DNA from 2 places in the Paenibacillus sp. FSL K6-2441 genome. Region 1 is predicted to be linked to the other one. Evidence: predicted binding sites of a transcription regulator. Region 1 holds the regulator's gene; the other holds the start of a gene.
What was found. The regulator CtsR, encoded in region 1, represses protease genes until heat stress. The targets are predictions, from matches to a motif close to ATGGTCAATAAAGGTCAAACA.

Region 1 (5,082 bases):
GTAGTGACGCGAGCTGATGGATGCTCGTCCAAGCAGTGAGGCTGGTGTGTAGGCAAATCCGCACACCGATAAGGCTAGGCTGTGATGGGGAGGGAAAATTTACAGTACCGAAGGTCATGATCTCACACTGCCAAGAAAAGCCTCTAGCCAGGAGAAGGTGCCCGTACCGCAAACCGACACAGGTAGGCGAGAAGAGAATTCTAAGGCGCGCGGAAGAACTCTCGTTAAGGAACTCGGCAAAATGACCCCGTAACTTCGGGAGAAGGGGTGCCTCGGTAGGGTGAATAGCCCGAGGGGGCCGCAGTGAAAAGGCCCAAGCGACTGTTTAGCAAAAACACAGGTCTGTGCGAAGCCGCAAGGCGAAGTATACGGGCTGACGCCTGCCCGGTGCTGGAAGGTTAAGGGGAGCGGTTAGGAGGAATACCTCCGAAGCTGTGAACCGAAGCCCCAGTAAACGGCGGCCGTAACTATAACGGTCCTAAGGTAGCGAAATTCCTTGTCAGGTAAATTCTGACCCGCACGAATGGCGTAACGACTTGGGCGCTGTCTCAACGAGAGATCCGGTGAAATTTTAATACCTGTGAAGATGCAGGTTACCCGCGACAAGACGGAAAGACCCCATGGAGCTTTACTGCAGCTTGATATTGGACTTGGATACGATTTGTACAGGATAGGTGGGAGCCTAGGAAGCCGGAGCGCCAGCTTCGGTGGAGGCGCCGTTGGGATACCACCCTGATCGTATCTAGGTTCTAACCTGGTACCGTGAACCGGTACGGGGACAGTGTCAGGCGGGCAGTTTGACTGGGGCGGTCGCCTCCTAAAGAGTAACGGAGGCGCCCCAAGGTTCCCTCAGAATGGTTGGAAATCATTCGAAGAGTGCAAAGGCAGAAGGGAGCTTGACTGCGAGACTGACAAGTCGAGCAGGGACGAAAGTCGGGCTTAGTGATCCGGTGGTACCGCATGGAAGGGCCATCGCTCAACGGATAAAAGCTACCCTGGGGATAACAGGCTTATCTCCCCCAAGAGTCCACATCGACGGGGAGGTTTGGCACCTCGATGTCGGCTCATCGCATCCTGGGGCTGAAGTAGGTCCCAAGGGTTGGGCTGTTCGCCCATTAAAGCGGTACGCGAGCTGGGTTCAGAACGTCGTGAGACAGTTCGGTCCCTATCTGTCGTGGGCGTAGGAAATTTGAGAGGAGCTGTCCTTAGTACGAGAGGACCGGGATGGACGCACCGCTGGTGCACCAGTTGTTCCGCCAGGAGCACAGCTGGGTAGCTAAGTGCGGACGGGATAAGCGCTGAAAGCATCTAAGCGTGAAGCCCCCTCAAGATGAGATTTCCCCGTATGTAAGACCCCTTGAAGACGACAAGGTTGATAGGCCTGAGGTGGAAGTGCCGTAAGGCATGGAGCTGACAGGTACTAATCGGTCGAGGGCTTATCCAAAAAATAAAATGCAAATCTAGTTTCGTATCCAGTTTTCAAGGATTCAACCTTGAACCGATTTTTAGCTGCACGCCTTTTATAAGGTTTGATCTTTTGCTGAAGCGGAAAGCGCGGAAGTAAAAGCAGCGCAAAAATCATGTTTGGTGGCAATGGCGGAGGGGTTCCACTCGTTCCCATCCCGAACACGACCGTTAAGCCCTCCAGCGCCGATGGTACTTGGACCGAAGGGTCCTGGGAGAGTAGGACGCTGCCAAGCAAAGAAGAAAGAGCACTGCCGATGATCGGTGGTGCTCTTTTTGTGTTTGACTTGTGCTTGCCCCGAGCTGGAAACCTGCAAAAGTACAGTTTTTTTCGGAGAAATCTCGATTTCTCGGTCAAAGCCTGCAAAAGTGCAGTTATTTTTCTCGATTTAGGTCAATTCGAGCAAATCGGCGCAAAAAGCCTGCACTTTTGCAGGCATTCCAGGCAAAACGGCCACTCCCCCGCAAAATAACTGTATTTTTGCAGGAATCGCCTGAAGATGAAGGACACGCTGTGCTAAAGGCACCAACTGGGCTGTGTTCTCATACGCTTTAGCACGAATATTTTGTAAGCGTAAAGTCCACACTGGAACTGAAACTGTAGCCCCTCTTGGCAAATCATCAAATTATGGTATAATGTTTATAAAGTCAAAGAAAGTCAAAGTCAACAGAACAGAACCGGATCACAGTGCGCCCTATAGGTGATTACCTGCATCCGGTGCGATGCTCTTAGGCCATGACAGCGTCCGTTCTTGATGATGCGATGTGCCTCGCGGGCCATGACCAATTCGACGCGACAAGCATCTTATGTCATAGCAAGCGGCCAGCATCCGTTCTTGACGATGATATGTGCTTCTAAGGCCATGATCACAAGCAACCGTTCTTAATGATTGCGATGTGCCTCTAGGCCGAGACGCGCATCCGTTCTTGACGACTTAATGGTGTCAAACCGCAACATGAGATACACGTATGGAATAATGGAGGATGAGTGATGCGTAATATCTCCGATATCATCGAAAAATATCTCAAGAGTATTTTGCATGAAAGTCCTGAGGGGATTATAGAGATTCAACGTAACGAACTTGCCGACCAATTTTCCTGCGTGCCGTCGCAAATAAACTATGTCATCAGCACCCGTTTTACTCTGGAGAAAGGGTACCTGGTCGAGAGCAAGCGCGGCGGTGGCGGTTATGTTCGGATTCGGCGCCTTCAACTGCCGGGACCATCATCGCTGCACACCCACTTGCATGAAACGATTGGGGAAGAGATCGGGCAATCTGCGGCGGAAGGATTGATTTATCGCCTGGAGGAAGCCCGTATTTTGACCCCTCGGGAGGCCGCAATGATGCGCTCGGCGATATCCCGCGATGTGCTGGCAGTGAAACTGCCGTATCGCGACCAGATCCGGGCAAGAATGATGCGAGCGATGTTAATCTCATTGTTGAGTTAACAGCATGATGTAACACAAATACAGGTTTAAGGATCTGCTGTCTTAGTCTATCCCGTAAGGAGGGACGTGCGATGCAATGCCAAGAATGCGGCAAACGCCCGGCAACCTTGCATTTTACGAAAATCGTGAATGGTGAGAAGACGGAGTTTCACTTCTGTGAAACCTGCGCCAGGGAAAAAGGGGAGCTGATTCCCGGCACCTCGGGCGGCTTTTCGATTCATAACCTGCTGTCGGGCTTCCTTGATTTAGGCCCGGCGACCAAAGGTCAGATTTCCGGGCACAGCACACCAGAACATCTGCGCTGCGAAGAATGCGGTATGACGTATTCCCAGTTCAGCAAAATCGGGCGTTTTGGGTGCAGCTCTTGTTACAAATATTTTAATGATCGTCTGGATCCGCTGTTTAAGAAGGTCCACGGCAATACCGTTCATGTCGGGAAGGTGCCAAAACGGATCGGCGGTCATATTCAAGTAAAACGTAAGCTCGATGATCTTCGCCGTGAGCTGCAATACCGGATCCTCCAAGAGGAGTTCGAGGTGGCAGCAGCGCTGCGGGACCAAATTCGCGAGCTTGAGAAGAACTTATCTGCAGAGTAGGAGGGATGTAGGGTGACCAATCTCCGATTTACCGAACAGCCGCTGAGCGAATGGATGAGCCGCAAAGGGAAAGAGTCCGATATCGTTATGAGCAGCCGGGTACGGATCGCCCGTAACATCCTGCACCATCCCTTCCCGATGTTGGCCACCAACACGCAATCGGAAGAGGTGCTGAAGCTTCTGCAGGGGGTTCTAAGCGATAAAGCACTCCAGGCTCACGGCAAGCTATACCCGGTGCTTCTTGCAGACTTGGATGAATTGGATAAACGAGTACTGGTTGAGAAGCATTTGATCAGTCCGAACCTGGCGAATGACTCCAGAAATGGAGCGGTCTTCATCAGCGAAGATGAGAGCCTGAGCATTATGGTGAACGAAGAGGATCATTTGCGTATCCAGTGTTTATATCCGGGGCTCCAGGTCCAAGAGGCTTGGGAAAAAGCGACGGCAATCGACGACATTTTCGAATCCCATGTGGATTATGCCTTCGACGACCGGCGCGGATACTTAACCAGCTGTCCGACGAATGTAGGAACCGGACTTCGTGCTTCGGTCATGATGCATTTGCCGGCACTGGTGCTGACGCAGCAGATCGGGCGGATTTTATCTGCGGTATCGCAGGTCGGCTTAACTGTTCGCGGGATCTACGGCGAAGGCAGCGAAGCGATGGGTAACTTGTTTCAAATCTCAAATCAGATTACACTAGGACAAAGCGAAGCTGAGATCATCGAAAATTTATACGGCGTGGTTCTGCAGATCATTCAGCATGAGAAGACGGCGCGTGAGAAGCTGATCAGCGAATCGCGGCTGCGCATGATGGACCGGGTGATGCGCTCCTACGGGATTTTGTCCCAGGCGTACATCATCGACTCGAAGGAAGCCGCCCAGCGGCTGTCGGATGTCCGGCTCGGCGTTGACTTAGGGTTAATCGAAGGCGTATCAACTCAAGCGCTAAATGAATTGAACGTCATGACGCAGCCCGGTTTTTTGCAGAAGAAATTTAGCAGCAGCATGTCCCCGGGGGAACGGGATATGTACCGCGCCAAACTCATTCGGGAGCGAATGGGAAAATAACGGGTAGTACCAACTATGGAGGTGTAGGAGAAGATGATGTTTGGAAGATTTACGGAGCGTGCGCAGAAGGTGTTGGCACTAGCTCAAGAAGAAGCCGTAAGACTCGGACATAACAATATCGGTACAGAACACGTACTGCTCGGCCTGATCCGTGAAGGCGAAGGCATCGCCGCCAAGGCACTGATCGGATTGGGTCTGGGACTTGAGAAAATACAGGATGAAGTGGAAACGCTGATCGGCCGCGGACAAGAGCAACCGACCAATATCGCTTATACACCGCGTGCCAAGAAAGTGATCGAGCTGTCCATGGATGAAGCGCGTAAACTCGGCCATACGTATGTTGGGACAGAGCATATTTTGCTCGGCCTGATTCGTGAAGGGGAAGGCGTAGCGGCCCGCGTCCTAAACAACCTTGGCATCAGCTTGAACAAAGCGCGCCAGCAAGTGCTGCAGCTACTGGGCAGCAGTGAGGCCGTATCCAGCCATCACGGCACCCCAACG
Region 2 (5,082 bases), 830 kb from region 1:
CTTCACCGCCCCCAGCATCATGCCCGAGATGAAGTATCTTTGTAACAATGGATAAATCACAACAATCGGCAAAGTCGTAATCACAATTGTTGCGAGTTGAACTCCTTTGGTTGTCGTTTCAATGACGACGGAACCCGCGATGTTCTGCATCGATTGGGTCTGGGACTGTACGATGATTTCGTACAGCTTCATTTGCAGCGGGTACAGGTATTCATCTGTGATGTACAACTTGGTTGTCATAAAGTCATTCCACTGACTTACCCCGTTGAACAAAGCGATGGTAGCCAAGGCCGGCATCGATAACGGGATAAAGATCTTCAAGAAGATTCTCCAGTCGCCGGCACCGTCAATCTTGGCCGATTCCTCCAGGGAATCCGGCACATTGCGGAAGAAATTCATCAAGATCACGACATCGTAATAACTGAACAAAGCCGGAATGATATACACCCAGAAGCTGTTCAGCAGCCCCAGGGATTTAATCAGTAAGTACGTCGGGATCATACCGCCCGAGAAGAACATCGTAATGACGCCCATCGTCACGTACAGCTTGCGGCCGCGTACATTGTTCTTGCTGAGACCGTAGCCAATCATCGCGCAGAAGAAGACGTGGGTCACAACGCCGATGACTGTCTTGAGGACGGAGATCAGGAACGACTGCCAAATCGTATCGTCCCGAAACACCGCCTGGTAGTTCTCCAGAGAAAACTCTTTAGGCCAGAAGACAAACCCTCCTTCGGCAAGAGCTCGTCCCGAACTGAAGGAAGAAACGATGACATTCCAGAGTGGAATCACAATAATGATCGTAAATAAGATCAGGATCACAGCATTCACCGTATCAAAGATTCTGCTGTCGAGATCCTGTTTGAGCACCTTTCGATTCATGGCTGCTGCTCCTTCCTTACAGGACAGATTGATTATCGTTGAGTTTGCTGGTCACCTTATTCGCCAGCACCAACAAAATGACCGATACAACCGAAACCCCAAGTCCGACGGCAGTCGCGTAGGAGAAGTCCCCCTGCGTCATCCCCATCCGGTATACGTAGGAGTTGATGACCTCGGCCTTTTCGCGGTTCTGGGAATTCATCAGCACCAAGGTCTGGTCCAGGTTGGAACCCAGCAGGCCGCTGATGGTCAGAATCAGGTTCAAGCTAATAATCATCCGCATGTTGGGCAGCGTGATGTTCCAAATTTGCCGGAGCCGGCTCGCCCCGTCGATCTTCGCGGCTTCATAATAAGTCGGGTCGATCTTGGCCATGATGGCGAGGTACAGGATCGTTCCCCAGCCCGCCTCTTTCCAAACATCCGACAGCACCGCGATCCACCAATACTTGCCCGGATCAAGCAGAATGTTCTGAGGCTTCGAGATCAAGCCCAAGTCCAGCAGCATCTGGTTGAACATCCCGGTGGTCGAGAACCAGGTGATGAGCATCCCGCCGAGCACGATCCAGGACAAAAAGTGCGGCAGGTACGAGATCGTCTGCACGATTTTTTTAAACCGGCCCAACCCGACCTCATAGATCATAATCGCGAGAATAATCGGGATCACAAAGCCGATGGCCAGCTTCAGGAAGCTGATCCCCAGCGTATTCACCACGGATTCCCAGAAGTATTTGTCGGTGGCGATAATTTTGAAGTTGTCCAAACCTACCCATGGAGCGGAGCTTAACGTATCGATGACCGTATAATTTTTGAAAGCGATCGTAAGTCCGTAGATGGGAATGTAGCAAAAAATAATCATAAAAATGATGCCCGGCCAGATCATCGACTGGATTTCCCACTGCCTGCCGAAATCGATAAAGAACTGCTTCATTCTTAATCCCATCGGCTTTTTGGCTGACGCAGCTGACTTCGCCATTTTGCGCTCCTCTCTTTATCCCGTATGGATAAAAACGTTTTTATTTTCGTCAACAGAACCCCTGTAGTTAACCGCTTACATTTTCCGCTGAGCTCAAGATCAGCTTCGTCTCCGCTTCTCTTAGCTTAAACGAACATGACTTGAGCCTCGCACGATCAGTTCCCCGTCCAGCTTCTGCACCTTCCCCTGCTCCTGCTTCTTAATCATGTTCACCAGATGATTGACCGCCAAGATCCCTTGTCTGGCGATCGGATTGCGAACCGTGGTCAGGGGCGGCGTAAAATACTGGGCAATATCAATATCGTCAAACCCTACGACGCTGATGTCCCTTGGAACCTCGAGGCCGTACGAACGTAACGCTTTAATACAACCAATGGCGCTCAAATCGTTGCCGGCCAGAATCGCGTCCGGCACTTTGCCCGGATGCTTATGAATAAACGCCCGAATCGCATTGTAGGTACTCTCTTCCTCAAAATACCCCTGCACAATAAAATCCTCATCAATCGGCAGCTGATGCTCCCGCAAGGCCGCGAGATATCCCTCTTTCCGCTGTACGCTGTCGTACATCGTATCAACGCCGGAAATGTAGGCGATTTTCTTATGGCCCAGGCTGATCAGGTATTTGGTCGCTTCATAAGCGGACGCATACGAATTAAAAATCACGGTCCCCATCGTTTCCTTCTGAATCACCCGATCCAGAAATACCGCCTTGATCTTGTCCTTCTCCATCATGGCGATATCTTGGTCATCGACCCGCAATTCTTCGTAGATGATCACGCCATCCACCCGGCGGCCCATGATATTGCTGATAATCGTTTGCTTATCGGCGGTAACCATGACATGCAAACCGTATCCCAGCCGCTCGCTCTCGCGCGCCATCGACTCCACCAAAATGTAAAAATAAGGTCCGGATACACTCGTCGTAAAAAAACCAAGCATATTCGTCTTCTTCGACTTGAGCTGCTTCCCGTTTAAGTTCGGTACGTAATTGAGCTGCTTGGCGACCTTCAGCACATGGGATTTGGTCTCCGGATTCAACACATCCACATCGTTGAGCGCGTTGGATACCGTAGAGATGGAAACCCCTGCTGCTTTGGCTACATCCTTAATGGTGACTTTCCCCATCCCTGATTACACCCTTGTCTATAAAAACGTTTTTATATATTCCTCAAGTTATCATAGAAACGCTTTCATGACAATCCCTATTTTATTTGGATCTACACCTTGCGTTTTGAGACAAAATGTCATATAATCTATTTTGTTCGCTAAATTTGCGCCCGTGGTCCAATGGATATGACGTAGGCCTCCGGAGCCTGAGATCGAGGTTCGATTCCTCGCGGGCGCGCCATATATTGCACATTCAAAGTCCTGTGACACAAGTCTTCTGGACTTTTTTATTACCTTGAGTTTGACTTTCTTTGACTTTCTCAAATAAATTGTTTATGATGAGATTAATCCCCATCATTTCCGTCAATTCTTAGATTGATGGAAACGATGAATCCCAAACCATTCCATTCGACGGGGCGTTCCAGTTGAACAGCCTAAATTTAAGGAGGTTTTATCGGTGAGTTATATTCCTATGGTCGTAGAACAAAGCAACCGCGGCGAACGCGCTTATGACATTTATTCCCGTCTGCTCAAAGACCGGATTATTTTCCTGGGCTCCCAGGTAAACGATGTTGTTGCCAACTCCATCATTGCCCAGATGCTGTTTCTGGACGCGGAAGATCCAACCAAGGACATCCACCTATACATTAACAGCCCTGGCGGTTCCATTACGGCCGGCATGGCGATTTATGATACGATGCAATTTATCAAGGCGGACGTCTCCACGATTTGCGTTGGGCTGGCCGCTTCGATGGGCGCCTTCCTGTTGAACGCAGGTGCGCCGGGGAAACGTTATGCGCTGCCAAACAGCGAAATCATGATCCATCAACCGCTCGGCGGAGCGGAAGGTCAAGCGACGGACATCGAGATCCGCGCCCGCCGTATCCTCAAGATGCGCGATAAACTGAACCGAATCCTCTCGGAACGCACCGGCCAACCGCTGGAACGGATCGAGAAGGACACCGACCGCGACTACTTCATGAGCGCGGCAGAAGCGAAGGAATACGGCTTGATCGACCAAGTCATCGAGAAAGTGAATCCGGCCAAAGCTTAAGGCTATACAGAAAAGGCTGCTCTTCGAACAGAAAGTGCTGTTCGAGGAGCGGCCTTTCTTGTTATATTTATCTTTAAATAACTTAACGAGAGAGTTCAAAAGGTCAGAATAGCAAGCTACAGGCACACACCTCGAGATAGCCCTTCTGCTCTAACGCTGATGAGAAGCGCTATGTTGGCAAAATTGGCGTGCCCGCGGCTCTAACGACGCTGAGAAGCACTATTTCGACGCAAGTGCTTATTTTCAGGCGGATATTTGGTAAATAAGCATTCTGGCAAGCGTTATACTTTCAACATCGTGATTTTGGCGGGTATAAGGTCGGTGGTAAGCGTTAGAAGGATGACTTTTTGAACGACTTTTTTAAAGGAGCGAACCGGGAGATGGAACAAAGAAAAAAATTGTATGAAGTAAGCCGTACGTTGGCGGATGTCGCCATGGGCAAAGCCAAAGCCGATTTGGTGGTTAAGGGCGGCACCTTAGTCAACGTCTATACCGGAGAGCTGCTGCCGAATACGGACGTCGCGGTTGCCGAAGGGCGGATCGCCTTCGTAGGGGACGCCGCGCACACGATCGGCGAGAACACCGTTGTGATCGATGCGGCAGGCCGCCACATCGTTCCCGGGCTCCTGGACGGGCATATGCACGTGGAGAGCACCATGCTGTCGGTGGCTGAGTTCGCCAAGGCTGCGCTTCCCAAAGGAACGACCGGTATTTTTATGGACCCGCATGAAATCGCCAACGTGTTTGGAGCGGAGGGCGTGCGCTGGATGCATGAGGAGGGCCAAGGCTTGCCGCTTAAGGTGTATACTACATTCCCTTCCTGTGTACCGGCCACCGATCATTTGGAGGATGCCGGATCGTCGCTGGACACCCGCGATATCGCCGACGGGATGACCTGGGACGGCGTCGAGGGGCTGGGCGAGGTCATGAACTTCCCCGGCGTCGTATACGGAGACCCGAAAATGCTCGGCGAAATCCAAGCCACAATGGAAGCAGGCAAAACCGTCACCGGACATTTTCCGAGTGACGACGAGCGCATGCTTCAGGCCTACCTGGCCTCGGGTGT

Region 2: the regulator CtsR is predicted to act here: its motif matches at 3,261-3,281, upstream of clpP (ATP-dependent Clp endopeptidase proteolytic subunit ClpP).

Annotation. Positions count from the first base shown of each region.
Region 1 is NZ_CP150174.1:4,049,661-4,054,742, reverse strand. Features, by position in the region: rRNA gene NSQ80_RS18825 (23S ribosomal RNA) at 1-1,444, shown strand, start outside; rRNA gene rrf (5S ribosomal RNA) at 1,584-1,700, shown strand; gene NSQ80_RS18815 (CtsR family transcriptional regulator) at 2,456-2,914, shown strand; gene NSQ80_RS18810 (hypothetical protein) at 2,986-3,510, shown strand; gene NSQ80_RS18805 (protein arginine kinase) at 3,523-4,581, shown strand; gene clpC (ATP-dependent protease ATP-binding subunit ClpC) at 4,615-5,082, shown strand, end outside.
Region 2 is NZ_CP150174.1:224,247-229,328, reverse strand. Features, by position in the region: gene NSQ80_RS01075 (carbohydrate ABC transporter permease) at 1-882, opposite strand, end outside; gene NSQ80_RS01070 (ABC transporter permease subunit) at 899-1,855, opposite strand; gene NSQ80_RS01065 (LacI family DNA-binding transcriptional regulator) at 1,976-2,980, opposite strand; tRNA gene NSQ80_RS01060 (tRNA-Arg) at 3,129-3,203, shown strand; gene clpP (ATP-dependent Clp endopeptidase proteolytic subunit ClpP) at 3,420-4,016, shown strand; gene ade (adenine deaminase) at 4,397-5,082, shown strand, end outside.